Regions from separate parts of the Acidobacterium capsulatum ATCC 51196 genome, predicted to be linked through region 3. Evidence: predicted binding sites of a transcription regulator. Region 3 holds the regulator's gene; each other region holds the start of a gene.

Region 1 (10,526 bases), 1.9 Mb from region 3:
CAAACTTTGGGTGTGACAAGCAGGAAGGGCTGCGCGCAGTCAACAACAACAGCACATGCACGCACGGACGAAGCCGCGACACGCGCAACAGGCGTGGCAACAACAGCAGCGAAGGTGGGAAGTGCTCTTCATCCGTGATTGTTGATGAGGGTAACAGAGGCCGCCCGGCCGAACAACCCTATTTCTCTTTTTCAAAGCGCAGCGAGGCGGAATTGATGCAATAGCGCAGGCCCGTCGGGCGGGGTCCGTCAGGGAAAACGTGCCCCAGGTGGCCGCCGCAGCGCGCGCAGGTGACCTCAATGCGGCGCATGCCGTGGCTGTTGTCCTCATGCGCTTCGACGGCGGCATTTTCGGCCGGATTCCAGAAACTCGGCCATCCGCTGCCGGACTCAAACTTGGTGTCGCTCTTGAACAGCAGCGCTCCGCAGGCGGCGCAGTGATAGGCTCCGCTGTCGTGATTGCGGTAGAGCGCGCCGGTGAATGCAGGCTCCGTGCCCTTTTGCCGCAGGATGTAGTACTGCTCCGGGGTCAGCTCTTCGCGCCACTCGGCGTCGCTCTTCTGAATCTTGTCCATGATGTTCTCCTTCTCTCTTGAGATTTAGAATGCGCGCCAACGGTTACAGTTTTGCAATCACTTCGATTTCCACCAGCGCATCCTTGGGCAGCGCCGCCACGGCCACCGTGGACCGCGCCGGAGCCACCTCGCCCTCGGGCGCAAAATAGCGGGCATAGATCGCGTTCATGGCAGCGAAGTCGCTCATCTGCTTGAGGAAGACGGTGGTTTTCACCACCTGCTGCATGCCGGCGCCGGCCGCGGCCAGCACGGCCTTGAGGTTTTCGCAGACGCGCACGGTCTGCTCCTCGATGCCGCCCGAGGACATTGCGCCGGTCTGGGGATCGAGCGCCACCTGCCCGGATGTGTAGAGAAAATCGCCCACGCGCACGGCCTGCGAATAAGGCCCAATTGCCTCTGGAGCACCTTTGGTTGCCACTGCCTGCTTGCTCATGGGTTTGATTGTGCCGCGACCGCCCCGGGCAGAGCAAACCGGAGCCTGCGGCGGCCACGCCCAGAAATTGCGCCGGGAAGCCGGGCGGCCCTGCTCACCCCGGGCGGGCAGCAACGTCTTGCTAAGATAATGGCAGGCCAATGATTACCGTATTCCAGCGTTCTCATGCACGCACTGTTGCGGCACTCGCCTTCTCTGTTCTCCTTTCCGCCAGCGCATTGGCCCAGACGTCGCAAGCGCCCGCGCAGCAGCAGAAGCCAGAGCCGCAGCCTCTTCAGCCGGTCCAGCAGCAGCCGGGCTCGTCGCCTGCTCACCCCACCTTCACGCTGACCACCAACGTCAACGAAGTGGACCTGGTCTTCACCGTCACGGACAGCCACGGCAACTTTGTGAAGAACCTGAAGGAGAGCGACTTCGCGCTGCTCGATGACCACCGCGCACCGGCCGCCGTCTACAGCTTCACGCAGCAGACGCAGTTGCCGCTGCGGCTCGGCATTCTGGTGGATACCAGCACGTCGATTCGCGAACGCTTTCAGTTTGAGCAGCAGGCGGTGACCAACTTTCTGCTGCAGGTGCTGCGCCCCAAGACCGACGAGGCCTTTGTCGAGGGCTTTGATGAAGCGCCGAACTTCATCCTGAACTGGTCCAATAATCTCGACACGCTCTCCTCGGCCATTCAGGATCTGCACCCGGGCGGCGGCACCGCGCTCTATGACGCGGTGTACAGCGCCTGCCGCGACAAGCTGCTGAATGCGGCCAGCGGACCGATCTATGTGCGCCGCGCCATCATCCTGGTCTCAGACGGCGACGACAATCAGAGCCACGCCTACCTGACCGACGCCATCAAGGAATGCCAGCGCGCGCAGACTGCAATCTACGCCGTCAGCACCGACACTGATCCAACGCCGGACCCCGGCGACGACATTCTGCGCAAGATGGCCGAAGAGACCGGCGGACGCGCCTTCTTTCCGCGCGTGATCACCAACCTGCCCGCCAGCTTCAATTCTGTGGAAGACGAACTGCGCAGCCAGTATGCGCTGGTCTACAAACCGGCAGACTTCAAGGCGAATGGGCAGTTCCGCTCGATCTACCTCTATTGCCTGGAACACAAGTACAAGGTCCACGCGATGAAGGGCTACTTCACGCCCAAGCTGGAGTAGGCTTTCAAGCCTGCTCCGTCTCGAGCATCTTAATAAGCGCAGCCTCGTCGATCACCGGAACGCCGAGGCTGTTTGCTTTTTCGAGCTTCGATCCGGCATCGGCGCCGGCCACGACGTAGTTCGTCTTTTTGCTCACTGAGCCGGAGACGTGCCCGCCCGCATTTTCGATCTTTCCCTTGGCTTCATCGCGGCTCAAGCCCGGCAGCGTGCCGGTGAGCACAAAGGTCAGCCCTGCGAGCTGGCTGGTCTTTTTGCGCTTTTCGCCGGTGAAGCGCAGGCCCGCCTCGCGCAGCCGCTCCACCAGATCGCGGTTGCGCGGCTCATCAAAGAACTCGCGAATGGCCTCGGAGACGCGCGGGCCCACGTCATTCACGCGCTCCAGCTCTTCGCGCGAAGCCTGCATGAGCGCATCCATGGAGCCGTACTCCTCGGCCAGTGCCTGTGCCGTGCGCTCGCCCACAAAGCGAATGCCGAGGCCAAAGAGCACACGGTCGAGCGGAGCCTGACGCGACTTGTCAATCTCACCCAGCAGCGCGGTGGCGGACTTTTTGCCCATGCGCTCGAGGCTGACAAGCTGCTCCTCTGTGAGCGAGTAGATGTCTGAAACCGTCTTGACCAGGCCGCGCCCCAGCAACTGCATCACAATGGCCTCGCCCATGCCCTCAATGTTCATGACGCCGCGCGAGGCAAAGTGCAGCAGGCTCTCGCGCAGACGCGCCGGGCAATCGGTGTTGACGCAGCGGTAGTCCGCCTCGCCGGGCGTGCGCACCACTTCACTGCCGCAGGCCGGGCAGGCGTGCGGAAAGTGAAAGTGCTTTGTGCCGCGCGGATGTTCGGCGTCATCGACGACTTCGACGACTTTAGGAATCACGTCGCCACCGCGCTCGATGCGCACAAAATCGCCGATGCGGAGCCCCAGCCGCTCAATTTCATCGGCGTTGTGCAGCGTGGCGCGCGTGACGGTGGTGCCGCCCACCTGCACGGGAGCCAGCCAGGCCACGGGCGTGAGCTTGCCGGTGCGGCCCACCTGCACTTGAATGTCCTCAACCTGCGTGACCCCGGAGCGAGCGGCAAACTTGTAGGCCACGGCCCAGCGAGGCGCGCGGCCCGTATAGCCCAGCCGCCGCTGCAGCACCGCGGAGTTCACCTTGACCACCACGCCATCAATCTCATAGCCGAGGCGGCTGCGATGCTCCTCGGCGCGATTCACAAACTCGACCACCGTCTCAATGCTTTTGGCCGCGTGGCGGTGCTGGTTGACGCGAAAGCCCAGTGTGGCCAGCGCGTCGAGCGCCTCTTCCTGCTCACCGAAGGCGTCTTCGCCTTTCTCAGTGAGCGCAAAGTAGGCGTAGAAGTCGAGCCGCCGTTGCGCGACGATATTCGGCTCAAGCGTGCGAATGGTGCCGGCCGCCGCATTGCGCGGATTCGCGGCCGGCGCAAGCCCCTGCGCCTCGCGCTCTTCGTTCAGCTTTTCAAAGGCCGTAAAGGGCATGACCACTTCGCCGCGCACCTCAAAGTTTGCGGGCATTTTGGCCTGCTGCAACTTGCCGTCTGCAATCGAAAGCGGCACTGAGCGAATGGTGCGCACGTTGGTCGTGACGTCTTCGCCGATTTCTCCGTCGCCGCGCGTGAGCCCGCGCGCCAGTTGTCCGTCGCGGTAGTGCAGCGCCATCGAGAGGCCGTCGAGCTTGTATTCGCAGACGTACTCGATCTCCGCATTCTGCCCGGCCTGCTCGCGCACGCGGCGCTCCCAGTCGCGCAGTTCCTCTTCGCTGTTGACATTGTCGAGCGAGAGCATCGGGCGCGAGTGCGCCACCTTGGCAAAGCCCTCTTTGGGCTTGCCGCCGACGCGCTGCGTGGGCGAGTCGGGCGTGATCAGCTCAGGGTGCTCCGCCTCAAGGCGCTGCAGCTTGCGCATCAGCTCGTCGAAAGCGAGATCGTCGATCTCCGGCTGATCCTGCACGTAGTAGAGGTACTCGTGATGGCGAATGCTTTCGCGCAGCGACTCAATCTGTTGCGCGGCAGAGGCGTGGCTCATGCTCAAAATTGTACCGAGTCCCTGGAGCCTGTTCTAAGCCAGGATTTTCGCAATCGCCGTCCCCATGGGCGAACCCAGGCCGGTGCATGGGTCCCATCCGGGAGCCGCGGCATAGGCCCCGTTGCTGCCCTGCGTGATGTCATGAAATGCCGATGGATTCTGGTAAAGCGCCGCATTCACAAAGCCGGCCGCCTCGCCCTTCTGCTGATTCACGAGCGCAATCAGCGCGGCCCACAGCGGAGCCACCGCGCTGGTGCCGCCCACGACCTGCGGCTGGCCGTCCACGAGCACGTTATAGCCGGACTCGGGCGAGGCATCGCCGGCCACATCGGGCACGCCGCGCATGCTGCCGCCGGGCACATTCGCGCCCGTCTGCCAGGCGGGCAGGGGGAAAAGCGCACTCACTCCGCCGCCCGTTGCGCCGCCGCCGCTTGCGAGATCGTCCCACACCGACTCCTGCGGAACGCCGTTATTCACCGCCGCCAGATAGGTGCCGCCGCAGGCCAGCACGTAGGGGCTGGAGGCCGGAAAATCCACGTGGTTCTGGCCATCCTGCACGCCGTCGGTCGAGCCGTTATCGCCGGAGGCCACCGTGATGGTGACGCCGAGTGCCGCAGCCGACTCGCAGGCGTTGTTGAGCGATTGCGCGGCGGCCTGCGGCCATGAAGACTCCGGCCCTCCCCAACTGATGGAGAGCACCGAAGGCTTGTTGGCCGTGTCATGCACGGCGGTGGTGATGGCATCCACAAAGCCCTGCTCCGTGTTTGGCGCAAAGTAGACGGCCAGCTTCGCACCGGGAGCAATCGAGCCGGCCACCTGAATGTCGAGTGCCACTTCGCCATCGGCCCCGTTCGGATTGCCGGGAGCGTTCACCGCTCCATCGACAGAGACCGCGACCACGGTGGGCGGCTGGATGCCGAGGCCGCTGAAGTACTGCTGAATGTCGCTGGTCTCATAGCCGCCGCCCAGCTCCAGAATGCCGATGGTTTCGCCGGAGCCGTCAACGCCCGTGGGAAAGCTGTAAAGGCTCGCAACCTGCGGCGGATTAAAGCTCACTGCTCCGGTGGCGGCTGCGGATCGTTTGCGCACCCGAAAGTGAGGCTTCGCAATGGGCCGCGCGTCGAGCCCCAGCACCGACTCAATGATGCGCGCATGCGCGGCCGGCACGGTGATGGCCCCGGTGAAGGAGTGGTAGCGCTGCTGCGTCTCTGAGTCCTCATAGTCGTGCAGCGTCACGCCAAAGGCCTGCTGCATCTGCCGGGCTGTGCCGCGCAGCACGACGGTGCGGCGGGCCAGGCTCGAGGCGTGATGGTCCACCGCCAGGCCGTGCCCGGCGGCAAACTTCGCGATTGTGGCAAAGTCTTTTTCGCTGGCCCCGTAGCGGCGCTCAAACTCTCGGTGGGTGAGTTTTTTGCCTTCGAGATCGGCCAGCACCAGCGGCTTTTTGCGGCGCACCAGCACCGAGACGGTCATGGTCCGGTCCGGCTCCACGGCCGCAAGGGCGCGGGCATTTTCAGGCGCGGGGCGCTCACTCAACGGCAAGGCCGAACGGCGGGATGCGATGGGGGACATGGCAGCACCTCAGGATTTCTGTCCATAAGATGCGGCCATGCGGCCTGTCGTCATCGGGAGATGCGGAGGTTGAGCCTCAAGGCACGTTACAAAGGAATATTGCCGTGCTTCCTGGCCGGATTTTTCTCGCGCTTGCCGTCGAGCATTTCGAGCGCCGCAATCAGCCGCCGCCGTGTCTCGCGCGGAGGAATCACGGCATCCACATAGCCGCGCTCGGCAGCGACATAAGGATTGGCAAACTGCTCGCGAAACTCCTCGACCTTCTCCGAACGAATCGCGGCCAGCACCTCGGCCTTGCGCTCTTCGCTCAGCGAGCCGCCCTCGCGCTCCGCGGTCTCTTTAAGCACCTTTTCAAACTCGCGGCCATAGACCACGTTCACTGCGCCTTCGGGGCCCATGACGGCAATCTCCGCCGTGGGCCACGCCAGGTTGATGTCGGTGCGAAGGTGCTTCGAGCTCATGACGCAGTACGCGCCGCCATAAGCCTTGCGCGTGATGACGGTCATCTTGGGCACCGTCGCCTCGGCAAAGGCATAGAGCAGCTTTGCGCCGTGGCGAATGATGCCGCCGTACTCCTGATCGACGCCGGGCAAAAAGCCCGGCACATCTTCAAGCGTGAGCAGCGGAATGTTGAAGGCATCGCAGAAGCGTACGAAGCGCGCGCCCTTGACGCTGGCATTGATGTCAAGCACGCCGGCCAGCACCGCCGGCTGGTTGGCCACAATGCCGATGGAGCGCCCATTCAAGCGCGCAAAGCCCACCACGATGTTCGGCGCATAATGCTCCTGCACCTCAAAGAAGTAGCCGTCATCCACCAGCCGGTGGATCACGTCTTTGATGTCGTAGGGCTGCGTCGATTCCGACGGCACCAGCGTGTCGAGATCGCGGTCGGCGCGGTCAATGGGATCGCTGCACGGGCGGCGCGGCGGGTCATCGAGATTGTTCGACGGGATAAAGCTGAACAGCTCGCGCACCATGGCCAGGCACTCGCGGTCATCATGCGCCATGAAGTGCGCGACGCCCGAGACCTCGTTGTGCGTGGTGGCGCCGCCCAGCTTCTCTTTGGTGACCTCTTCGTGCGTGACCGTTTTGATGACGTCTGGCCCGGTCACAAACATGTAGCTGGTCTTGTCGACCATCAGCGTGAAGTCAGTGATGGCGGGCGAATACACCGCGCCACCCGCACAGGGGCCCAGAATGGCCGAGATTTGCGGCACCACGCCGCTGGCCAGCGTGTTGCGCAGAAAGATATCGGCATACCCGGCCAGCGAGACCACGCCTTCCTGAATGCGCGCGCCGCCTGAGTCATTGAGGCCGATCACCGGCGCGCCTACGCGCATGGCCATGTCCATCAGCTTGACGATCTTGGCGGCGTTCGACTCAGAGAGCGAGCCGCCGAAGACGGTGAAGTCCTGCGCAAAAACGAAGACCACGCGGCCATCGATGCGGCCATAGCCGGTGACGAAGCCATCGCCGGGGATGCGCTTCTCTCCCATGCCGAAGTCGGTGCAGCGGTGCTCCACCAGCTTGTCTGTCTCTTCAAAGGTGCCTTCATCCAGCAGCAGCTCGATGCGTTCCCGGGCCGAAAGCTTGCCCTCTTTGTGCTGCCGCTCGCGGCGTTCGGCTCCGCCGCCCTCTTCTGCCAGACGATTGCGGCGCTCCAGTTCGGCCACCGCGTGTTCATGCTTGTTCATCGCAACGGATTATAGAAGAGCGAGGCAGAGCTCTGCCGCGCGCCAGGTACCTGCACGGATGCGCGACGAAAACAAAAAAGGTCAGGCGAAAACGCGGAGCGGGTTCGCGGGGGAGGCGAACCGGATCGGGGGACGGGCAAAACCCTTATGAGGTATGGCGATGAAAGAGATCGTCCTTCTCTTTGCAAGGACCGCAGCTACAGCCCAGCGAGCAGCCGACGAGCAGTCCCACACCCACGGTGACCAGAATCGCCGGGATCAGACCCTCCCAGTGACTCAGCCGGTACAGCACTTCGTGCATATGCAGGAACCACATGTTGTGTTAACTCCACTCTGTTAGACACGCAATCGCTGTGCCAAGTTTTCCTTCCATGCAATAAATCGGCGGAAAATCTCACGGCCATGATCGCACTCGTGCATCCGGCATGCAATGCTTTTTCGTAAATAAAAATCTGGCCAAAATTTGAAAAAACCGGGAAAAACCGCCGATACTGCCGCGGCCGGCGTGACACAATAGGGAAGAAAAGGCGAATCATCGCCGCGATGCCGCTCCCACCCCTCCAATCCGGCGCTTCTCCCACGGCCACGGCCGCCGCCGAGCCGCGCCTGCAGTGGCTCTTTCTCGATCTCAACTCCTACTTCGCCTCGGTGGAGCAGCAATTGCGCCCGGAGCTGCGCAACCGGCCCATCGCCGTGGTGCCGGTGAAGGCTGAAACCACCTGTGCCATCGCCGCCAGTTATGAGGCCAAGGCCTACGGTGTGCGCACCGGCACACAGGTGGCCGAGGCGCGGCGGCTCTGCCCCGGCATTGTGTTTGTCGAGGCCCGCCATGAGGCTTATGTGGACTACCACAAGCGCATCGTCGAAGCCGTGGAACAGTGCGTGCCTGTGGCCGCCGTCTGCAGCATCGATGAGATGGCCTGCCGTCTGCTCGGCCGCGAACAGCCGCTGCGCCACGCGCTCGATCTCGCGCGCGAAGTGAAGGGCTCCATTCGCCGCCGCGTGGGCGAGACACTGCGCTGCTCGGTGGGGCTGGCACCGAACCGGTATCTCTCCAAGGTCGCCTCGGATATGGACAAGCCCGATGGCCTGGTGGCGCTGACCCCGGACATTCTCGACACCGCGCTGCGCCGCCTGGTACCGCGCGATCTGCCCGGCGTGGGCGCGCGCATGGAGAAGCGCCTGCACGAGGCCGGCATTCACACCATGGACGAGCTGCTGGCCCTGGACCGCGACGGCATGCGCCGCGCCTGGGGCAGCGTGAACGGCGAAAAGCTCTGGCACTGGCTGCGCGGCGAAGACTTCCATGACGCCGAGCTGGAGCACAACAAGTCCATCAGCCAGAGCCATGTGCTGCCGCCCGAGCTGCGCAGCGTGGAAGGCGCGTATGCCGTCGCGCACAAGCTGCTGCACAAGGCCGCCATGCGCCTGCGCACCGCCCGGCTCTGGACGACACACGTCTCGCTCACCCTGAAATTTGCCGTGCCCAAAAGCGAGGCGCACCGGAAGCATTACTCCGGCATTCCTCAGCTTGGCTGGGCGCAGGGCACCACGGTGATCGAGTGCCAGGATAACCAGACGCTCGTAGAGGCGCTGCGCAAACTGTGGGAGCTGCGCCCCACGGGACCGGCGCATCAGAAGCCCTTCTTTGTGGGCGTGTGGCTCGGCAACCTGGTGCCGGACCATCTGCACACGCTGAGCCTCTTCTCTTCGCTCGAAACCGAGGCGCGCCGCACCAGCCTGACCACCACCATCGACCGTGTGAATCTCAAATATGGTCTGGATACACTGGCCCCGGCGAGCATGCTGCTGGCCAAGGCGGCCGCGCCCACGCGCATTGCGTTCACCAATATTCCTGACCTGTTTTAGTCACTGCAGCGAAATAAGAATGCTACGGATGAGATAACTTCTTTCTGCTCAGACTTATGCTCATCGCCTTGCCCAAGGCAACCTTTTTCGCCAGTGTTTATCGGCCTTTCCGTAAACATCCTTTCCATCGAAACGTGCCATCGTACTGGCTACGACAATTCTCCCGGGTACCGATTCGCACGGTGCGAACGCACTCCCGGGAAGAAGGATGGGACCTATGAACAAAGATCAAGTCAGCGGCAAAATCGATCAGGTGACCGGCAAAGTGAAAGAGACCGCCGGAGAAGCCGTGGATAACCAACGCCTCGCCAACGAAGGCCGCGCCGATCAGGTGAAGGGCAACGTCAAGGAAGCCTGGGGCAACACCAAGGAAGCCGCGCGCAACATCACGGACGCCAACCGCAAGGTCTCCTGATTCCAGCCACATTGCAGGCAGGCCCGCCGCAACCGGCCTGCCTGCCCTGATGGCACAAAGCCCGGGCGGAGCCGATTTTCAGGCTCTGCGCGGGCTTTCGCATTTTCTCTCCACACTTCTCCCCTGCGGCCATCCCGTACACTGAGCGGGTGTCCTACCGCGGCCGCATTGCGCCATCGCCCACCGGCTACCTGCACGTAGGCCACGCGCGCACCTTTTACACCGCCTTTGAGCGCTGCCGTGCGCGCGGCGGTACGCTGGTGCTGCGCGATGAAGATCTCGACCCCGAGCGCTCGCGCGAAGAGTACAGCCGCGCCGCCATTCAGGATTTGCACTGGCTCGGCATTCGCTGGGACGAGGGCCCCGACGTCGGCGGCCCGCACGCACCCTACGCGCAGAGCGAGCGCCGCGAGCTTTACCTGGCGGCGTGGGAGCGTCTCTACGCCGCCGGGCTCATTTACCCCTGCACCTGCAGCCGCCGCGACCTGCTGCGCGCCGCGCAGGCTCCGCACGAGGGCGAAGGCGGCGGCGATGAGGGGCCCATGTATCCGGGAACCTGCCGCCCGCCGCGCACGCTGCGCTCGCGGCCCGGCATGGAGGAGGAACGCCGCTATCGCAGCCCCGCCGGAGCAAACTGGCGCTTTCAGGTGCCCGATGGCGAGGCCATCCCCTTCACCGACGGCTACTTTGGCCCGCAGCGGCTGGTGGCCGGGCAGGATTTTGGCGACTTTCTGGTGTGGCGGCGCGACGATGTACCGGCCTACCAGCTTG
Region 2 (10,526 bases), 1.5 Mb from region 3:
AAATGTCAGCGGCGCAGAGCTGCTCTTCCCCGTCACCTATATATTTGGTGACATCTTCACCGAGGTCTACGGCTACGCGGCGGCGCGCCGCGCCATCTGGAGCGGCTTTCTCGGCATGGCGTTGCTGTCGCTCATGGGTTGGGTCGCGGTGGCGCTGCCTCCGGCGCCGGGCTGGCACCAGCAGCATGCGTTTGCCATCGTCTTCGGCTTTGTCCCCCGCTTCGCCGCAGCCAGCCTCATCGCTTACTGGGCGGGCGAGTTCACCAACTCTTACACGCTGGCCAAACTCAAGCTGCTCACCCGCGGCCGCTGGCTCTGGACGCGCACCATAGGCTCCACCATCACCGGCCAGGCCGTCGATACGGCCATGGTGGTGCTGGTGGCCTTTGGATTCACCACCCCCTGGCCCACCGTGGCCCGCCTGATCGTGTCTTCTTATGTCGTGAAGGTGGTCTACGAGGTGCTGGCCACGCCGCTCACCTATCTGGTGGTGAGCTGGCTCAAGCGCGTGGAGCAGGTTGATGCCCTCGACACCGGTACAGACTTCAGCCCCTTTGCCCTGCGCCGCCGTGAAGCCGGAGCGCCCCTTATGGAAGAAGAGAGCGCCTGAGACGCCCGCGCACGCAACACCCAAGAGAGCGCGGCGCCACAGACGTTAAACAGTGAGCTTGCGGCCACGCAGCCGCTATGCGAGACTACGCTAAGCCACGCTTGCCCATGAGAGCAGGCGCTCCCACCCAGCCGGGATGGCGGAACTGGCAGACGCAGCGGACTCAAAATCCGCCGGCCCTTGCGGCCGTGGGGGTTCGACCCCCCCTCCCGGCACCACACTAAACCCATTTGAATCTATTATTTAGAGCAAGGGCAGCGCTTTTGCGCGAAAAGTGTACCCAAACTGTACCCAAAGTGTACCCAAGCTTCCACTCTCGGCATCAAACCGCCTGCAAATCAGCACAAATCAACGGGATAGGTCACAAGGGAAAATCAGCCGGGCAAAATAACTCGTCGAAGCAGACTGTACCCCCGCAGGGTCAATTTACTAGTGGCTCGTATGCTGCGATTCCTTGCCTCTTCAGGGCTGGGAAAATAACCGCTCTAAAAGAGCCAAATCTGCTTTTCACCATTTCTCGACGCAGTCACCAGTTGGCTCACAAGTGGTTCATCCTGATCCTGGCGCAGCAGATGGAGTGGCGGTCTGGGGTCCGGAGCCAGATACTTGCCGTAATCTCTGGGAGCAACAATCAGCGGTTCTCGGTCATGCACCGGCTGCATTGCGGGGCCTGCTTCGCCGGTAAGAATGGCAAACGTGGATTCCCATCGCCCGGTCTTTGGATTTTTCCACGGCGCCCAGAGACCGGCCATGCCGAAGGGGTGCCGGTTCTCGATTGCAAACTCATACTTTGGCTTCTTGCTGCGGGCGACCTTCTTCCATTCAAAGAAGCTGTCGGCCGGAACCAGACAGCGGCGTTCGAGGAACGACTCCTTCCAGAACTTTGAGTGGTCGATGCCTTCCGAGCGCGCGTTGAAGAGCAGGCGGTCCTGGAGTTTGAATCCCCAGCGCATCATTTCAAGAGTTCGCATACCGTCCTGCCCCTGCAGAACCACAGGCTGCACGGAGCCAGGCGCGATGTCATCTTCCGGCTCGAAAAAGACCTCTTCCAGCCCCATGCCGAGATCAAATGCCTCGGCAATGCGCTGCTTGTCCGAGCGGCGGCGATAGCGTCCACACATGGTGTGAAGTGTATCGGATCAAAGGAAAATATCAGGCCTGTTTTGAGGGGCTTGGCAGGCAGATGCACAAAAGGCAGTGCAGGGCTCCGTTGACAAGGGGGTAAGGCAAAGGGCGAATATTAGGCGAAGACATAGCCATGCCCACCGCCGCCCTTCTACGCCGCCAGATTGAGTCTGCCCTTGCAGAGAAAATTCCTGCTGCACTATCGCCGCAGCCCCGCATGGTGCATCCCAGCGCGGCGACAGGGATCGAAGCGCTCGATAAGTTGCTACACGGTGGATTGCCGGTCGGCGCGATCAGCGAAATCAGCGGGCCGGAGTGCTCCGGCAGAACAGCCATTGCCTTGTCCTTCCTGGCACGAATGACACAGAGCCACTTCTGCGCCTGGGTCGATGCGGGCGATGCGATGGACCCTGTTTCCGCAGCCTCCGTCGGGGTGGATCTGAACCGTCTGCTCTGGGTGCGTTGCGGAGTGCAAACGATTGCGCCCAGGGGCAGCACTGATTATCGCTTCGAGTTGCCGGCAAAGTATCTCCAGCCGGAACCCGTAGTGGCCCCCAAGGGCTTGCCAACAGGCAGCTTTGGGATGCATCCCCGCAGCGAGGTCAAAGGGATGCATGAGGCGGTCGGCAACCTGTTCTCACCGCGATGCGCGGAGCCACAGAAGCGTATGCCGCGAGAGAAGGAAGAGATCAGAGGAACCTCCATCCCGTCGCGCAGAAGTAACGCTGCTGCGACAAGCAAGTCGCGGCCATGGCCGCGCATCGAGCAGGCGCTGCGCGCAATGGACTTGATTTTGCAAACCGGCGGATTTCGCGCGGTAGTGCTGGACCTTGGCGGCTACGCGCCCGAATTCGTCACACGTATTCCTCTGGCCACGTGGTTTCGTTATCGCGCCGCTGCCGAGCGCACGCAGGCCAGCCTCGTACTGCTGACGCAAACATCCTGCGCAAAAAGCAGCGCGGAGCTATTGCTGCGCATGCATCCCCCACGGTTTGAGCAGCAGGAAGCCACAGTCTTCATCGGGATGCGCCCTTGCGCGGAGCTCCTTCGCCGGCGCTTCACAAAAGATGACTCGGCCGTCGTGCCACTGCTCAAACAACCGCAACGCGCCACCACCGCCACCTGGACGAATGGCGCGGCATGGGTTGGTCCGCGATGAGGATTGGGCCGCGATGAGCAATACGCACGAAATTTATGCCTGCCTCTACGTGCCCGAGTTTCCCGCACAGGCAGTGCTGCGCTTACGGCCGGACTTGCAAGACAGAGCCTGTGTGGTGATGGAAGGCACGGCGCCTGCCGAACAGGTCATCGCGTGCAATCGGCGCGCACGCCAGTTGGGCGTGGCATGCGGCATGACGCGGGTAGATGTGGAGCTATTCCCTCACATCACGCCCTTGGCGCGCTCGCACGCCATGGAAGACGCGACCGCGGCGGCAGTGCTCGAATGCGCCAGCAGCTTTTCTCCGCGCGTGGAAGTTTTGAGCACAGGCACAGCCCTGATCTGCGCACTCGATATCGCGGGCACGCAAACTCTCTTCGGACCTCCAGAAATATTGGCACGGAATCTTCATGAACGTCTTCGCACAATCGGCATGGAAGCACGCATCACGGCCAGCGCCAATCTGCATGCGGCGGTGTGCATGGCCAGAGGCATGCGCCCTGCAGATCGCGTGGCGATTCTTCCTCGCGGCAAAGAAGCCAGTCTCCTCGCACCTCTTCCTGTCGATGTGCTGGCTCTCTCCAGCGATCAGGCCGAAACGTTTGCACTGTGGGGCATTCGCACACTGGGCATGCTGGCCACACTGCCAAAGGAAGCTCTGGTGGCCCGCATGGGCCAGGCAGCAAAGCGGTTGCACGCACTGGCACGCGGCGAGTGGCCGCATCTGCTCCAGCCCATCCAGGCGCCATTCCAGTTGATCGAAAAAGTAGAGTTCGATGCACCCATCGATGCGCTGGAGTCCTTGCTGTTTGTGCTGAACACGATGCTCGATCAACTGATCGAACGCGCCCGCGCACGCATGCTGGTGCTCGCCACCGTAACAGTGACGCTTTCGCTGGAAGGCGGTGCCATGGCAACGAATACCGTGCGCCCGGCCCTGCCTACGAGTGACAAGCCGCTCTGGCTCAAGCTGCTGCAACTGGAACTCGAAGCTCATCCCCCCGAGGCATCCATGATTGGCATCACCATGCAGGCCGAGCCCGGCGTCAGCAGCAAAGTACAGATGGGCCTCTTCTCGCCACAGACTCCCGATGCCTCGCGGCTTGATGTCACACTCGCGCGGCTGCGCGCTCTGGTTGGAGAAGACCATGTAGGCCGCGCCATGATCGAAGATTCCCCTGCCCCTGATCGCTTCCACATGGAGCCATTTTCCGTTGCGCCCTCACCGGCCAAAACGCACGAGCCAGAACGAATCCTGCTGCCCCGGCTCACCCTGCGCCGCCTCCGTCCACCCGAACCGGCGCGCGTAACAGTACGGCAGTCGCAACCAGCAGAGATATTCTTTCGCGAACAAAAATACATCGTGGATCGCGTTTATGGCCCGTGGAAGATCGATGGCGAGTGGTGGACATCGACGCTCTGGGGCGAGGAGCAATGGGACGTAGTGCTGCGCTCCATGAGCGGAGGTCTGCTCTGCGCCTGCCTGGTGCGGGACTGCATGCAAAATCATTGGCACATGGCGGCGCTCTATGACTGAGCGTTATGTCGAGCTGCATGCCGCCAGCGCCTTCAGCTTTCTTGAAGGCGGATCAAACCCCGAGAGCCTGACGGAGCGTGCCGCCGCGCTCCAGATGCCCGCGATGGCATTGCTCGACCGGAATGGCCTCTATGGCGCCGCGCGTTTCCACACTAGCGCCCAGCGTCACGGCGTGCAGGCAAACATCGGCGCTGAAGTGGCTGTGCCCGAGTTCGGCGCACGGCTCACTCCGCCTGCATGGCTGCCGCATCTGTGGCCAACAGAGCCGGTGCGCCTGCCACTGCTGTGCGCCACTCGCAAGGGCTATCAGAATCTTTGCCAGCTCATTTCCCGTTACAAGTTGCGCGAGCCAAGCAAGCAGGAAGGTGCGGCTCGCGTGAACGAGTTGGAACAATTCGCTGAAGGATTGATCTGCCTGACAGGCGGCAGCGAAGGCCCGCTCGCCGCGGCGCTGATGCAGGGCGGAGAAGCCGCAGGCCAAAAGCTGCTGCATCGCCTCACAGCCATCTTCGGCCACCAGCATGTTTATGTGGAACTGCAGCGGCATCATGATCGCGAGCAGGAGTGGCGCAATCAGGCTGCCCTCCGAATCGCGCATAAGCTGCGTCTTCCCATGGTCGCGACAAATGGTGTTCGTTACGCGAGCGAGCGTGACCGCGAGGTTCTGGACCTGTTCACCGCGATCCGTCATCACACCCCGTTGGACCGGGCCGGGCATCTGCTCTCTGCGAATTCCCTCCGCCATCTGCGGTCCGCAAGAGAGATGGCAGCGCTCTTCCGTGACATTCCAGCGGCGATTGAGAACACGATCGAGTTATCCTCTCGGCTTGCATTTCAATTGAGCGATCTCGGTTACGAATTCCCTCGTTATCCTGTCCCTGCCGGCGACTGCATGGACAGTTTTCTGCGCAAGCGCGTCCAGGAGGGAGTAGCGCTCCGTTACAACTCACGGCATAATCACGATCTGCTGGCCCGCGTGCACAAGCAGGTGGAGCGTGAGCTTTCTCTCATTGCCAGGCTCGGCTTTGCCGGCTACTTTCTCATCGTCTGGGATATCATCCGGTTCTGTAAGCAGCATGACATTCTGGTGCAGGGCCGGGGCAGCGCCGCCAACTCCGTGGTCTGCTATGCACTGGAGATAACGGCCGTCGATCCCGTCGGCATGGACCTGCTCTTCGAGCGCTTCCTCAATGAAAATCGCGGCGAGTGGCCCGACATCGATCTCGATCTGCCGTCCGAAGAGAAACGCGAGCAGGCCATCCAGTACGTGTATCAGCGCTACGGCGAACTCGGAGCCGCCATGACGGCCAACGTCATCACCTATCGCGGCAAGTCAGCCGCCCGCGAGGTCGGCAAGGCTTTGGGCTTCGACGCGGACGCACTGCAGCGCCTCTCCGGTCTGGTCGCGAACTTTGAATGGAAAGGGCCTACCGATTCGCTCGCTCATTCCTTCCGTCACGCAGGCTTTGACCCTGCGCAGCCACGCATCGCGCGCTATCTCGAGCTCTGCACGCGCATTCAGGATATGCCGCGCCACCTCGGCCAGCACTCCGGCGGCATGGTCATCTGCCAGGGGCAGCTCAATCAGGTGGTGCCTGTGGAGCGCGCCTCCATGCCCGGGCGCACCGTCGTGCAATGGGACAAGGAAGACTGCGCCGACATGGGCATTATCAAGGTCGACCTGCTCGGCCTGGGCATGATGGCCGTGCTCAAGGACTGCGTCGAACTCATCCCGCGCCATTACGGCGAGCGCATCGACCTGGCGCAGCTCCCGCAGGACGAAGCTGTTTACCGCACGCTGCAACGGGCTGACACCGTGGGCATGTTCCAGGTCGAGAGTCGCGCGCAGATGGCATCTCTTCCGCGCAACATGCCAGCGAAATTCTATGATCTGGTGGTTCAGGTCGCCATCATTCGCCCTGGGCCAATCGTAGGCAAGATGATGCATCCTTATATGCGCCGCCGTCAGGGCAAGGAGCCGGTGACCTATCCGCACCCATCGCTTGAGCCGGTGCTCCAGCGCACGCTCGGCGTGCCGCTCTTTCAGGAGCAGTTGCTGCGCATCGCGATGACCGTCGCCAACTTCTCAGGAACAGAAGCCGAGGAACTGCGGCGTGCAGTCGGCATGCGGCGCTCCTGGGAGCGCATGAAGAATCTGGAATCGAAGCTGCGCGCCGGCATGGCCGCCAACGGCATCGCTCCCGCGACACAGGAGCAGATCATCCAGCAGATATCTTCTTTCGCGCTTTACGGCTTTCCGGAGTCGCACGCAGCCAGCTTCGCGCTCATTGCGTATGCCTCGGCCTATCTCAAGGTGAAGTACCTGGCCGCCTTCACGTGCGCACTGCTCAATAATCAGCCGATGGGCTTTTACATGCCCGCCGTGATCGTCAAAGACGCACAGCGGCATGGACTGCGCGTGAAGCCCATCGACATCCAGATCTCCGCGTGGCCTTGCACGCTCGAACAGGAACCCGATGACAGCCTCTCCCTGCGTCTCGGACTCGGCTATGCGCGTGGCCTGCGCCAGCGAACAGCAGAGGCCACCTTACATGCCCGTCAGGAAAACGGACCCTTCTCGTCTGCAGAAAATCTTGTCGCGCGCGTTCCCGCCCTCAGCCGCAAAGAGCTTGCTCTACTCGCCCGCATTGGCGCACTCAATTCCCTTGATCAGGTTGCCCATCGCCGCGATGCGCTCTGGCAGATCGAGCGCGCCGGCAAACCCGAAGGCCCTTTGTTTGCTCAAAGCAACGAGGCACTACGCGAGCAAGATGTTGCGCTGCCCCTTATGCCGATGACCACCGAGGAGCGGCTGGTCGCCGACTACTTCGGCACCGGACTCACTGTCGGTAAACACCCGATGAGCTACCGCCGTCAGGAACTCGATCACGCAGGCATTCTCACCGCCTCTGCCCTGCAACAATTTCAAGACGGCAAGCTCGTGCGCGTCGCAGGCTGCGTCATTGCACGCCAGCGGCCGGGCACCGCCAAGGGATTCGTCTTCCTCTCCATGGAAGATGAAACGGGCATCGCCAACATCATCGTCACGCCCGATCTCTTTGAGCGTGAGCGGCTAATCGTGACTCGCAGCAAGTTCCTGCTCGTCGAAGGCCCACTGCAAAATCAGGACGGAGTGATTCACGTGAAAGCACAACGCCTGCGCAGCCTCTCTGGCCAACTGCTCAACCTGCGCTCGCATGACTTTCATTGAAGCAGCATGAGGATAGAATCTGACGGCACACTTCTCCCTGTGAGAAAATCCCAGCAACAAGCGAGGCATCCGATGGTTAGCTCCACAGTCCAGCAGGTTCCCGGTTACCCGATGGAGACGCTTCCCAACCTCAGCGATCCCAGTGAGCGCGCACGCCTGAGCCGGTCTGCAATCGACGGCTTCTTTAGCATCGTCCAGCTATGGGGCTTGCCCGTCGAAATAGCAGCGCAATTGCTGGGCGGAGTTCCACGCTCGACTCTGTACCGGCTCAAGTCCTCCGCCGGCACACGGACCATCGATCAACTCACCCGCATCTCCTACATCATCGGCATCTATAAGGCTCTGCATATCCTTCTGCCGAAGCCTTTGGCGGACACATGGATGACCCGCCCCAACGATCACTCCCTCTTCGGCGGACGCACTCCACTCGAATACGTCCTCCAGCATGGCATGCCCGGGCTGCACCAGGTGAGAAGCCTGCTGGATTCCTCAATCGTATAGAGCTAAGCAAATCTGCCTTGAATGGCCTGGATTTCGAGATCAGGTTGGTGATGAGAAGCCGACTTCCCAATACCACCTTAACTCGATGAGTGGTTTGGCGATTTTCACTAACCCGCTGGCGCGGGAGGGATGCATTTGTGGCTCTTGGTTACGGGACCTTTCCTGTCGGGGATTGGGTTCGCGCTAAAGCGTACCTGGGATAGCTCAACGAGACAGTAGTGTGAATTCTTGAATGTCGATTCTGGAGCCGCCGAGATCGCGCTCTTCCGCAGGCAGAAACACGACCTCAATCTCGTTGAACTGATGGAGTGAAGAATCCGACGGGATCGTATATCGCAGTACCTCAGTTACTGCGGGCCGGTTCAGGCTGAATTCTGGAGGCTCACTCGAAAGAACAGCGCGGCTTCCTAAATCGAGCGACCGTGGATTCGGTGAAGAGGTATCGATGAGCTCAACGGCGATTCGGACTGCGCCGGGAACGTTATCGTGATTGTCGATCAACAAATCCATCTCGCCACAACAAGTCAGTTTGATAGGCCGGCCGAGGGTCTGATGCGCCTCCATGATGAGATGTAGCCGGTTATTCGCATGGATGTCGGCGTGAGAGGGGCTTCCATGAGCGGTATGGGCTTTCGGGCCCGGCCTTGTAGCAGGTGCGTTGAAATACCAATAAGCTCCGTCAAAGGGAATCACCAACGGCCTGTGGATTCTGGCCACCTCCGGCTTCTCTGCGAGCGGAGGAGGAGGGACGATCTTCACTTTTCGCGGTATTCGAGGCCACAAGATGATACCGGCATAACCTGTATCGGCGTTCTGGCCTGTGCCCCCGCGATTGTGAGCCGGATGTGCTCCGGCATATCCCGAAGCCACATGAGGATGACGATGAAGCACACCGAAAAGCAGAACTCCGCAGCTTAGCAAGACGGTGAGGAATGCCAAGGAAGAGAAACTTAGCAGTCGTCCTCGTCTGGCTTCATTTCTGTCGCGCTCTACCTCTATCCAATAGTTCCAGATCAATGCGGCAATAGAGCAGATCAGCATGATCGCTCCGGGTAGCCTGTACTCATCCGCCCAGAGCCATAGAGAAAGTGAGATTCCCGCAGCGATTGTGCCGGGCATTCCGATCTGAGGAGGATTTTCGGTTAGCGACTGACTGAGGAGCAGCATCCGCTCCTGCTTCTTCGCCTGATCCGGAGGCTCTTCAGCCAGCATCAGCCATGATGTCCGGGGTGGATGACGATTCCTCCTCTGCAAGAGCATTCCTTCTCCTGAAGCAGATCGTAAGGTGTTATTCGCAGCGCAATGCTTCCACCGGATGAATGGATGTTGCCCTCCGGGCAGAGATTAAACACGCGGCCGTCGTGCAGACTGCAAGCAGAAACATTACTGCGAACACGACCGTAGTGCTTCCATGCCCGCTGCCCATCCACTGACTGAGAGCCTTACGCAACAACAGATCAAGAACAAAACCGCAAACCATGCCGCAGCCTGCACTCAGAACAGCAGAACGCGCAGCCACCCACAGGATGTGGGCCTTAGAGGCGCCCAACGCCATGCGAACCCCGAACTCCGTTGTCCTTTGCGCGACGCCGTAAGACACGACACTGAAGAGTCCAACGAGAGCGAGCAGTAGCGCCATTCCTGCAAAGACTCCGAAAAGGATCGAGAAGAGGCGTTGCCGGCTCCACTCGGGATCTTGCTTCAAAGCAGTTTCCAGGGTGCTCGCGCCCGGTGAAAGTTGTTGGTTAGAAGCCACTGATGCCACCGCGGCTCGAAGCGCATGCATGTATGAAAGTGGGTCGCCCTGCGTACGAATATCGAATTGTGCATAGGGCGGAAGAAAAGTGGTGTACGGTACATAGACTGACGGCAAGACAGCTTGTCCCAGCCCATCATTCGGAATATCACCCACAACACCAATGACGGTTCGCCAGCCGGTGCTGGACGGCGAAGTTCCCACAAGCGGACCGGAGAAAGCTAAGTTTGGAATACGGATACGCAGTCCAACTAGGTTGGCGCCCGCAGCGTAGCGGCGAGCGAAAGCCTGGTTGATGATAGCGACTCCATCGCCGCGAAGATTTTCACTCTGATCCCAGATCTGTCCCCTAAGTAACGGAATGCGGAGGGTCGAGAAGAAGTCAGGACCTACGGTCTGGATCCTTGCCCGTTGTTCTTCTTCAGAGCCGCGGCCAAGCAGTTCCACCTTCATCTGTCTTCCGCCAAAGGGCGGATGATCGTCTGTACTGATGGCAACCGAAATCACCCCGGGCACAGCAGCCATTCTCCGCCGAATCCGTTCAAAGTATTCTGCCCGGGAGACGCGGGATTGAACACTCTTCCACTCGATTGGATCTCTCCAATGCGTCATGACGCCGACATTCAA
Region 3 (10,526 bases):
ATCCAGCTCTGGAGCAGTCGGGCCGACTGCGCCGGTTCCTTGTTGACTCGTTCTGCCACGCGCTCATAGATAGCCTGCGCCTGCAACTGCTGCCGGTCGGCCTGCGGAAGCTCCGCCAGCCCCTCGGCCGTGGTGTCTCCAATCACAGCCTTGACCGAGACACCGGCTGGCAACGCCTTGCCAGAGGATGAGGCCGCCTTGAGCATGGGGCGGAAGACCATCAGCACCACCAGCAGGATGCCCAGCAGCAGCGCCGCGGGACGCAGCAGCGGCGAGGCCATGCGCATCCAGGACTGCACACGCTCCTGAAGGCTCAGCGGCGTATCGCTGCCCGTGTCAAAGGGCATCTGTTCGACGGTCACGATGTCGCCGCGCGCCTGGTTATACCCGACGGCCGCCTGCACCAGTTGCGTCAGCCGCTGCATCTCGGCCGCCGAACGCGGCTGCCAGACCTTCTTCTTGCCCTGCATCACCCACGGCTCATTCAGCACGACAGCAACCGTCAGCCGGTTCAGCTTGCCCGGGCCCTGCGCGCGATGCTCAATCTTCTTGCTGACGCCATATGTGCTGCTCTCCTCCTGGCTGTTCTGCTGGCCGGTCGCCTGTGGAGGATACAGAGGCGGCTTGCCCGTCGCGTTGCTGTTGGGTGCATTGCTGGCCGCGCCCGGTACACCCGCCGCTACCGGCTGGCTGCCGGTGCTCTGCGTGCTGCGCTGCATCGAGAGCGTCGCTGTCTGGTTGGGGTTATAAATCTCGTCCGTCTCGCTGGTCGTCGCCGTGTCAAAGTCCATATGAACCGCGGCATGCACATTGCCGAGCCCGGCAACCGGCTGCAGCGTGCCGATCACCTGCTGCGTCAAAGCCTGCTCCTGCGCCAACTCCAGGGCATTCTGTCCATGCGCGCCAAACTGGTCTTCTCCATTGGCCGACACCAGCACCACATTGGCCGGAGTCAGTCCATCGACGGCCGCCGCCACGAGATTGCGAATCGCTTGCGCCTCTTCTTCTGACAGAGTCCTGTGCTTCAATCTCAGCACCACCGATGCCTTGGCAGCCCGCTGCTCTGAGGTGAAGAGCGAATCATGCGGCATCACCAGATTTACCCGCGAAGAGCGCACGTCTTCCAGCGTGTCGATGGTCTGCTCCAGCTCCCCCTCGAGCGCTCGCTGATAGTTGACCTGCTCATCAAAATCGGAGCCGACCCAGTTCGGCTTGTCGAAGAGCGCAAAGCCCATGCGGCCGCTGCTGGGGCCACCGCCAGCCGTCACCGTCAAACGCGCCTTGTCGAGATCCGGCGCGGGCACTTCGAGCGCTGTGCCGTCGGGTGAAACCTCGAAGGGAATACCGGCCGTGGTCAACTGCCCGGCCATCGTCCGGGCATCATCGGGATTCAGCCCCGCATACAACGTGCGCCAGTCGGTGCGGGTCCCATACCAGAACAATCCAGCCAGCAGCGCCACCCCCAGGGCAGCGAGCCCGCCCCAGCGCATCCGCTGCGCCGGCGTTAACTGCCGTACCCATGCCGTGAAGCCGGTAGCAGCGCCGCGCAATTGTCCCTCGAGGGACTTCGCCAATGGTTTCGTCTCCGCCATGCTTTCCGATCCTGCCCTGATCCCGCCCTGGTCCTGCCGTAGTCCTGCCGTAGTCCTGTCCGATCCAGATCTGTCCGTCCCATCCGCCGCAGCGCTGCGCCTGGAACCTTGCGTCTAGAACTGCAGGTTCATCACCTGCTGGTAGGCCGACACCGCCTTGCTATGCACCGCGAGCGCGAACTCAAAGGCCGTGTCGGCCTTCTGGGTGGCGATCATGGCCTGGGAGACATCGACGCCGGTGCCCATCAACAATCCCTGCGTGGCGGTCGAGGCCCGCTGTTCGAGCGCGTTCATGCTGGTGAGAGCGCCTTTCAGAAAGCCGGCAAACGGCGCCGGAGAGGCACCGCCTCCCACTCCCGAGAGGCTGCTGAGCATGTGTGAATCCTGGCCCGTTACGGCCTGAGCAATCGCGGCAATAGACTGCATGACTATTTCTCCTTCGCCAGATTCCATCCATCCGGCGATGCGAGGCTCCTGGCCCCGGCTGAGGACCGCGCCAAAGGGAGCTGCGCGGCCGGTTGATATCGTTTACCCCGGCCTTCCGTCCGGAATGTTTCGTGTCTGCGCTTCAGGCCTTCAAAATTTCCAGCGCCGAATTGATCATGTTCTTCGTCGCCTGCACGGCCGAGCTGTTCAGCCCATAGCTGCGCGTGGCGCTCATCAGATCCACCATTTCGGTGACGGGATTGATCTCCGGATAACTCACATATCCCTGCTTGTCCGCGTCCGGATGGCTCGGGTCATAGCGCTTCAGGATCGCGTTCTTGTCCGTCAGCACGGCCGAGACCCGCACCCCGCCCACCTGCGGCTCGGCCATGCCTCCGGCCATTGCCTGCAGGGAAACCGGCGCCTCGGCGCCGCCCGCAAACTGGTCGGCAAACTGATTGGCAAAGGCCCCCGGCTCCGGCGCCTGGGAGGAAAAGACGACCTCCTTGCGCAAATACGGCCCTCCGCTTGCGGTCCGCGTCGTGTTGGCATTGGCCATGTTGGCCGCCACCACCTCGGCACGAATGCGCTCAGCCTCGAGCGCCGAACCACTGACATCCAGTAATCCCAGCAGATTCATATGCATTTCCCCCTTGTCCAATGCTGCTTACCGCACCCGGTCTCGCGCTTGAGCACTCTGCGCCTGCGCCCTACTTATCCACGTGAATGGCATCCATCACGCGGGTGTACTCCTGCCGCAGCAGCTCCATGCCCATGTTGAACTGCAACTGCGCTTTGGCCATGTTCATGCCCTCGCGATCGACGGACACATCGTTGCCATCCGGGCGCTCCAGCAATCCTCCTACGCGATGCAGTGCCACCGCATCGCTTGCCGGCAGCAATGGTTCCGCATACGAAGCCGCATCCATGGCGGCAAAAGCTCCCTGGCTTCCATCGCCGTTCAACCCGTGCGTGGCCGCAATCGTCCGCTCCCGATCGATACGGCGTTCCTCCAGGCTCTCGACCGACTGCTGCATGGCCGCGGCGAAGTTGAAGCCCACCGTACGGTAACCCGGCGTATCTACGTTCGCCATATTTTGCGCTGTTACTTTCAGCTCCAGCGCCGATAAGTCCAGATAGTGGGCCAGTTCATCGGCCAATGGAGTCGTAATCTGCATCGCCTCTCCTCCCTATGGTCCTCAAGTCTTCTCCCTTAACCGGCACGCCCTCACAGATGCATGCGCGCACCCGCAATCGCTGGCGGCCGATTGGAAAACTCTCAGAATGTTTCGCCGAACTCAATCTCCGCCGCGCCGATCTCAGGGCTCTCGGCGGCCAGAATCGCGGCCCGCTCCAGCACGTGCTGCAACTCGCGCACATTGCCCGGCCAGGCATGCTGCCGCAGCCGCTCCATGGCTTCGGCGCTGAGCCGCCGCACCGGAGCCTGCTCGGCCATGCGCGCCAGCAGCCGCTCCACCAGCAGCGGCAGGTCTTCGGGGCGCTCCCCCAAGCCGGGCGTGCGAATCAGAAAGACCGCAAGCCGGTAGTAGAGGTCAGCGCGAAAGCTCCCGGCCTTGACCATCTCCGCCAGCGAACGATGCGTCGCCGCGACAATGCGAACGTCCACCCGGATCGGATCGTTGTCGCCGATACGCTGCACCTCGCCGGTCTCCAGAAAGCGCAGCAGCTTGGCCTGCAGCGCCAGCGGCATTTCGCCGATCTCATCCAGAAAGAGTGTGCCTCCATCGGCGGCCTCAATGCGGCCGATGCGGCCCTGCACCGCACCGGTGAATGCGCCCCGCGTGTGGCCGAAGAGCTCGGCCTCGAGCAGCGTGTCCGGAATGGCCGCGCAATTGAGCGCCACCAGACGGCGATTGGCCCGCGGACTCAGACGGTGAATGGCCCGCGCCACCAGCTCTTTGCCCGAACCCGTCGGACCCTGCACCAGAACCGTCGCCGCCCGGGGCGCCACCAGGCGGATACGCCGGCTGACCTCCAGCATCGCAGGCGCCTCGCCGATCAACTCGGGCAACCGCACAGTGCCGGGACCCGGCTCCGCTCCGGGCCGCGTAGCCTCCACCACCGCCGTGCCTCGTACAAAGATCTCCTCGCGCACTACCGTCCGGTCATGCACCGGCGTCATCTCCGGCATGCCGTTCCAGCTCGCGCCATCCCCCTGGGGCTCGTGGTCCGCGTCCTGCCCGCGCCGCAGCGCCAGCAGGACTTCGTTGCGGCGGGGGCTGCGCGCCTGCGTTCTCTCCGGGCCCCTCTCCGGCCCCGGATCATCGACCGCAATCAAATCAGTCTGCGGATGACGCTTTTCGCATTCGGCGAGAAACTCCTGGATCTCCAGATCCGGCAGCCAGGTGTCTACAATCATGGCTTCGCAGGGACGAGCTTCCAGATAAGCCAGCGCCTCCGCGCCGCCCTGCGCCTCCTGCACCTCCCAGCGCAAGCCGGTCAGCGCCTCGCGCACTCGCGTCCGAAACGAGAGATCGGCGCTGGCCAACACCGCTGTCCGTGGCTGCGGTGTTCGAGGCATCTGCTGAACATCCTGACCGGAACGCCCGCCGTTCCATGCCGCCAGCATTCCTGCATGGCCGTTCCCCGTACCCATTGCCGCGCTGCCTGCTGCCATCTCTGCTCTCCTTACCTTCGGTTCCACTCTTGCCTGTCAGTGATTTCCACCGGACGAGGGCTCTCCCGGCCCGCCCCCGGTGCAGGAAACTGCTTATGCATGGGTCCAGAACGTCTCGCGCCGCGCCACCGGCATGCCCACGGCATAGCCCAACCCGCGCACCGTCTGGATCAGTGGCGCCGGTCCTTCGTCACCCAGCTTGCGCCGCAGATAATTCACATAGACATCCACGATGTTGGTGCCATTCTCCGCGCTCTCGTGCCAGACCTCCTCAAGCAGCCGCGCCCGCGAAACAGGCCGGCCCCGATGCAGCATCAGGCATTCGAGCAGCGCATATTCGGTGCGGGTCAACGCAACCTCGCGTCCTCCCCGCTGTACCGTGTGCTCCACGCGGTTGACTTCGAGATCTTCATGGCGCAGCACCAGGTGCGCTGTCCCTCCGCGCCTGCGCAAGAGCGCCCGGCAGCGCGCCTTCAACTCGGCCAGCGAAAAAGGCTTCAGCAGGCAATCGTCCGCGCCCAGGTCCAGACAGCGCACTCGCGAGGCCACCTCGCTGCGCCCGGTCAGCACCAGCACCGGAACCTCCGCGTGCCGTGCCCGCAAGGCCGCCAGCACCTCGGTTCCATCCCGCCGGGGCAGGTTCAGATCGAGCACCACCAGGTCGGGCAGCATTGCTTCGAGCAGCTCCAGCGCCGCCTCGCCATCGGCCGCCGACGTCACCGTATATCCTTCCTCGGCCAGACCGCGCTCCAGAAACCGCGTCAGCGCTCCGTCGTCATCCACCAGCAGTACTTGCAAGTCCGCTCTCCTGTCTTCGTCCGACAGGCTTACGTTCGCTCACTCTTCTCCTGCACTCAAGCAATTCCCGCGCAGAATCTAACCTCGTGCCCCAGTTTGAAACTGCACCTGCAGGCGCTTCCCAAAATGGAAATGCCGCCGCTGCTCTCCCGCAGTGGCTTTTCAGGTACAACTCAAAGCCTTCAGAAAAGATTTCGCTTCCTGTTCGGTTTTTGTTCGCTATACTGCTGCCATGGCTGTGACCAAGCGTCAAAAAGAGGTTCTCGACTTCATCACCGGCTTTGTGCAGCGCAATGGCTATTCGCCCTCGTTTGAGGAGATTGCCCGCGGACTCAACCTGAAGTCACTCGCCACCGTCCACAAGCACATCACCAACCTGCAGAACAAAGGGCTGCTGGCGCGGGCGCACAATCGCAGCCGCTCGCTCGATGTGCTGCCGCCCCGCAGCCGCGGCCGCTCCGTGGACCGCCTGCCGCTCATGGGCCGCATTGCCGCCGGCCGTCCGGTGGAAGCCGCCGAGAATGCAGAAAGCATCTCGCTCGGAGACATCATCGGGAATCGCGAGGTCTTCGCTCTGCAGGTACACGGCGAATCCATGCGCGATGAGCACATCGTGGATGGCGACTATGTGCTGGTGGAAAGAACCAATACCGCCCGGCAGGGAGAGATCATCGTCGCGCTGGTGCGAGGCGCGGAAACGACGCTGAAGCGGTTTTATCTCGAAGGCTCGATGGTGCGCCTGCAGCCCTCCAACGCCGAGATGAACCCCATCATTGTGCCGGCGGCGCAGGTCGCCATTCAGGGCCGCGTTCTCGGCATGCTGCGCAAATACTAAGCTCGATTTCAGACGCAAGTAAGGCCCGGAAGCATATGCTCTCCGGGCCTTATTTGAACTCGTTCACTTGTTCCGGCTTATGCCAGCACTTTGGTGAGGCTGCGATCGATCACGTCCTTGGGCACGTAACCCACAATCTGATCGGCGACCTTGCCGCCCTTGAAGATCAGCAGCGCGGGAATGCCGCGAATGCCATAGCGCATCGGGGTGGACGCGTTGCGGTCCACATCCATCTTCGCGACCTTCAGCTTGCCCGCGTACTGCGCGGCCACTTCATCGACGGTCGGCGCCAGTGCCTTGCAGGGACCGCACCATCCGGCCCAGAAATCTACCAGAACGGGCTGTTCGGACTGCAGCACCTCCTGCTCGAAGGTTGCGTCGTTGACTTCAATCACTCCAGCTCCCGCCATGTCTCTCCTTCTTCCTGTCACGCAGGGGGAAAATCATTTTCTCCCTGCAGTCTAAATCAATAGATGATTCCTATCGCAAAAGGTCGCAACCCGGAAGCCGGGGCCACTCCGGTCAGAACCTGGCCGGAAAATACAAAGCGCCCGGACTCCACGAAGTGAAGTCACGGGCGCTAGAGCAGCCCTCCCCCAGAACTGCCCACGAACCAAACATAGTGAGCTTGGGCGTGCGAGTAAAGAAATCATTGGTCATGAAACGTTTGATTACCAGAGTGGTATCTCGTAACTCGACGCCTCGCATCCATCTGAATCCAATCCTGTTATCGCAATCTCGGTGGATTCCCCGGCACGCTGGCGCACCATGCCGCACACCTCGTCGGCGAATTTTTTTTGGCACATCAGCAGCACAGACGGTCCCGCGCCGCTCAGCGCCACGCCCATCACCAAAGGATGCTCCGCCAGCGGCAGCAGCAGGGGCAGCAGCGGACACACTCTGGCCCGGTAAGGCTGATGCAGCCAGTCGCGCATGCCCGCGCGCACCAGCGCCTCATCCCCTTGAGCAAACCCCGCCGTCAGCAGCGCCACACACTGCAGATTGCGCACCGCGTCGGCCCGCGTGTACTCGAGCGGAAGCACTCCACGGGAGGCGCTCGTCGCCAGCGGTTCCGGCGGAATGGCCATCACCGCGCACCATTCTTCAGAGGGTGCGATGCGCGAGGCCACAAACTTCTCCGCAGTCTCGCCACTTACCGTGAAGCCGCCCAGCACGCAGGAGGCTGCGTTGTCGGGATGCCCTTCGAGCCTTGCGGCCTCTTCGAAGATGCGCGTCCGGCTCCAGCCCATCGTTCCAAAGTGAGCCGCCAGCGCCACGCCGGCCACGCGCGCCGCAGCCGAAGAGCCGCAGCCCATGCCCAGCGGAATGCCGTTCTTCATCCGCATCTGCAACGGCAACGGTGTGCGGCCTTCCCGCTCCATGAGCGTGCGATAAGTGGCCAGAATCAGGTTGCCATCGACCTCGCCGCACAAGTCCGCATTGCGGCCGGTGGCTTCAATGCCATCCCGCTCCGCAGTTTCCGCTTCGATCTCCAGATACATCGCCAGCGCCAGCGCCAGCGTGTCAAAACCCGGCCCAAGATTGGCCGATGTCGCAGGAACGCGTAGCCGCAGCGGGCCTGCGCTTGCGGTCGCACTCATGCCGTCCCTCCGTCGCGCGCATGCAGCAGCCGCAGCACCGCGTCCACATTGGCCTCGCAGGCCACAGCATCCCGGCGCGAGTCTCGAATGGCCTGCGCCAGCGCAGCCTGCTCTGGCCCGGCTACTTCGTCAGCGCGCAGCAGTTCGCCGCGATGATAAGCAATCGTGTAATCGGCATCCTTGAGCGTGTGCCCGGTCAGCAGCAGCACGACGCGTTCGCCCCGCTGCACCTTGCCCGCGATGAGCATCTTTTCAAGGCCCGCCAGCGTCACCGCGGAAGCCGGCTCGCAGCCGATGCCTTCCGCGCCCAGCCGCGCCTTGGCCAGAGCAATTTCGGCTTCCGAAACCTGCTCCACCGTACCGCCCGTGGCCCGCAGCACAGCTACCGCCTTTTTCCATGAGGCGGGGTTTCCTATCCGGATCGCCGTGGCGCGCGTTTGCGCCTCCACCGGCTCCAGCTTTTCTCCAGAGAACTCATGCATGGTGCGCACCAGCGGATTCGCGCCCTCGGCCTGAATCACGGACAGCTTCGGCAGCACGGGCAGCAGCCCCAGCGCATGCATCTCTGCAAAGCCCTTGCCCAGCGCCGAGATATTCGCCAGGTTGCCGCCCGGCACAATCACATGCTCCGGCGCCTGCCAGTCCAGAGCCTCCACGATTTCCATCGCCGGCGTCTTCTGCCCTTCCACGCGGTAAGGATTGACCGAATTCAGCAGATACACCGGAGCGCGCCGCACCACCTCACGCAGCACCGCGACACATCCGTCAAAATCGGTTTTCAGTTGGAGCGTCAGCGCGCCGTAATCCATCGACTGCGCCAACTTGCTCCATGCGATCTTGCCATCGGGCACCAGCACCAGGCTGCGCATGCCCGCGCGCGCCGCGTAAGCCGCCATCGCCGCCGAAGTGTTGCCGGTGGAGGCGCAGGCCACCCAGCGAAAGCCGCGCGCCTTGGCCACGCTCAGAGCCGCCGTCATGCCCGTGTCTTTGAACGACGCGGTTGGATTCATGCCCTGATGCTTGGCATAGAGTTCCGGCAGCGCAAGCCGTTCGGCATTCTGCGTCAGATGGTAGAGAGGCGTATTGCCCTCGCGCAGCGTGACAATCTCGTGCTCCTGAACAATCGGCAGCAGCTCGCGAAAGCGCCAGACGCCGCTCTGGTCGGCGGCGGCGAGTGAGCTGCGCCGTTCCTTCCACAGCCAGCGCAGTGCGCCGGGATTCGGCGGCGCTGCTCCAGCCCAGCCCGGATACTCCACGGCGAACAGCTCTCCGCAGGCAGCGCAACGAAAGTCGCCCGCAATCTCTTCCGGCGGCGTTACCTGCCCGCATCCTGTGCAACGCAGTTGGTGGGCTGCACGCATCCATTCGGCTTCTGTTGTAAGCTCTCGGGTCATCTCATCCATTCGGTTGTATGGGTTGAATCTTCAGGCTAACATCTGTACGCTTTTATTCCCCAAGGCAAAACCGCTCTAAACATCGAAGGAATAGCGTATAAATTCGTATAGCTATGGCCGCCGTTCTCTCACCACGCGAAGCCGCCCTGCGTTTGGGAATCTCCTATCCCACGATGAAGCAGTGGATCTACCGGGGCAAGATCAAAGCCGTGAAAACGCCCGGTGGCCACTACCGCATTCCAGAATCGGAGCTCGACTCTCTGCTGCACAAGGCCAAGCGCCCCGAAACCCCAAAGCGCGAGATGATGCGCACCCTGAGCGGACGCAATCAGCTCGTGGGCCGCATTGTCGAACTCAAAATCGATGGCCTGCTCGCGCAGGTCAAGCTCTCCATCGGCGGCCAGATCATCAACTCCATCATCACTGCCGATGCCGCGCGCGAAATGCAGCTCAAGGTGGGAGAAACCGTTGCCGCGCTCATCAAATCCACTGAGGTCATGGTGCTGCGTGTCTGAGAAATGGCGTCGCGTTCTGCTGAGCATTCTTTTTTGCGCAACCCTGCTCTCGCTGCAGGGCCTGGCGCAAGCGCAACCGCCGCGCACGCTGCGCCTGGCCGCGGCTGCGGACCTGGAACCGGTGCTGCCGCCGCTTCTCGAACAGTTTCAGAAACAGACCGGCATCGAGGTCGAGACCTCCTACAAATCCTCCGCCGTGCTCGCCACGCAGATTCTCAACGGCGCGCCCTTTGATCTATTTCTCGCCGCGGATATGGCTTTTCCGCAACGCGTCATTGACGGTGGCCGCGGGCTCACGGCTCATCCCACGCCCTACGCGCGGGGCACACTCGTGCTCTGGACGCGCAACGACTCAGGACTGGCAAAGCTTTCGCTGGCCACTCTCAGATCCTCTGCTGTTCGCACCATCGCCATCGCAAATCCGCTGCATGCGCCCTACGGACGAGCGGCACAGGAGACGCTCGTCCATACCGGCCTGCTGGCTGCGGTGAAAGGCAAACTGGTCGTCGCGGAAAATATCGCGCAGGCCGCGCAATACGCAGCCTCAGGCAATGCGCAGGCCGGCTTCGTCTCGCTCACCTCAGCTTTGACGCCGCGCCTGCGAGCCGCCGGCCACTTTGTGCGCGTCCCGCAACAGGACTACGCGCCTCTCATTCAGGGCGCGGTCGCCATCCAGGGGGCAGCCCACGCCCGGGCCGCGCAGCAGTTTCTGCACTTCCTCGCCGAA

The links. The regulator LexA, encoded in region 3, represses DNA repair genes until DNA is damaged. The targets are predictions, from matches to a motif close to CANTTCGCTTTTTATTCGC.
Positions count from the first base shown of each region.
Region 1: the regulator LexA is predicted to act here: its motif matches at 7,988-8,006, upstream of ACP_RS08685 (Y-family DNA polymerase).
Region 2: the regulator LexA is predicted to act here: its motif matches at 1,844-1,862, upstream of ACP_RS07265 (ATPase domain-containing protein).

Region 1 is NC_012483.1:2,140,850-2,151,375, forward strand. Features, by position in the region: gene msrB (peptide-methionine (R)-S-oxide reductase MsrB) at 179-574, opposite strand; gene ACP_RS08660 (RidA family protein) at 618-1,007, opposite strand; gene ACP_RS08665 (VWA domain-containing protein) at 1,148-2,167, shown strand; gene ligA (NAD-dependent DNA ligase LigA) at 2,172-4,205, opposite strand; gene ACP_RS08675 (S53 family peptidase) at 4,239-5,777, opposite strand; gene ACP_RS08680 (acyl-CoA carboxylase subunit beta) at 5,864-7,471, opposite strand; gene ACP_RS18310 (hypothetical protein) at 7,617-7,787, opposite strand; gene ACP_RS08685 (Y-family DNA polymerase) at 8,015-9,340, shown strand; gene ACP_RS08690 (CsbD family protein) at 9,558-9,755, shown strand; gene gluQRS (tRNA glutamyl-Q(34) synthetase GluQRS) at 9,905-10,526, shown strand, end outside.
Region 2 is NC_012483.1:1,796,254-1,806,779, forward strand. Features, by position in the region: gene ACP_RS07250 (queuosine precursor transporter) at 1-610, shown strand, start outside; tRNA gene ACP_RS07255 (tRNA-Leu) at 741-828, shown strand; gene ACP_RS07260 (SOS response-associated peptidase) at 1,096-1,731, opposite strand; gene ACP_RS07265 (ATPase domain-containing protein) at 1,869-2,894, shown strand; gene ACP_RS07270 (DNA polymerase Y family protein) at 2,908-4,431, shown strand; gene ACP_RS07275 (DNA polymerase III subunit alpha) at 4,424-7,642, shown strand; gene ACP_RS07280 (MbcA/ParS/Xre antitoxin family protein) at 7,715-8,143, shown strand; gene ACP_RS07285 (hypothetical protein) at 8,348-9,355, opposite strand; gene ACP_RS07290 (ABC transporter permease) at 9,432-10,526, opposite strand, start outside.
Region 3 is NC_012483.1:279,950-290,475, reverse strand. Features, by position in the region: gene fliF (flagellar basal-body MS-ring/collar protein FliF) at 1-1,592, opposite strand, end outside; gene fliE (flagellar hook-basal body complex protein FliE) at 1,707-2,018, opposite strand; gene flgC (flagellar basal body rod protein FlgC) at 2,161-2,658, opposite strand; gene ACP_RS01155 (flagellar basal body rod protein FlgB) at 2,729-3,196, opposite strand; gene ACP_RS01150 (sigma-54 dependent transcriptional regulator) at 3,298-4,656, opposite strand; gene ACP_RS01145 (response regulator transcription factor) at 4,750-5,454, opposite strand; gene lexA (transcriptional repressor LexA) at 5,687-6,289, shown strand; gene trxA (thioredoxin) at 6,367-6,699, opposite strand; gene thrB (homoserine kinase) at 6,961-7,890, opposite strand; gene thrC (threonine synthase) at 7,887-9,251, opposite strand; gene ACP_RS01120 (helix-turn-helix transcriptional regulator) at 9,398-9,799, shown strand; gene modA (molybdate ABC transporter substrate-binding protein) at 9,792-10,526, shown strand, end outside.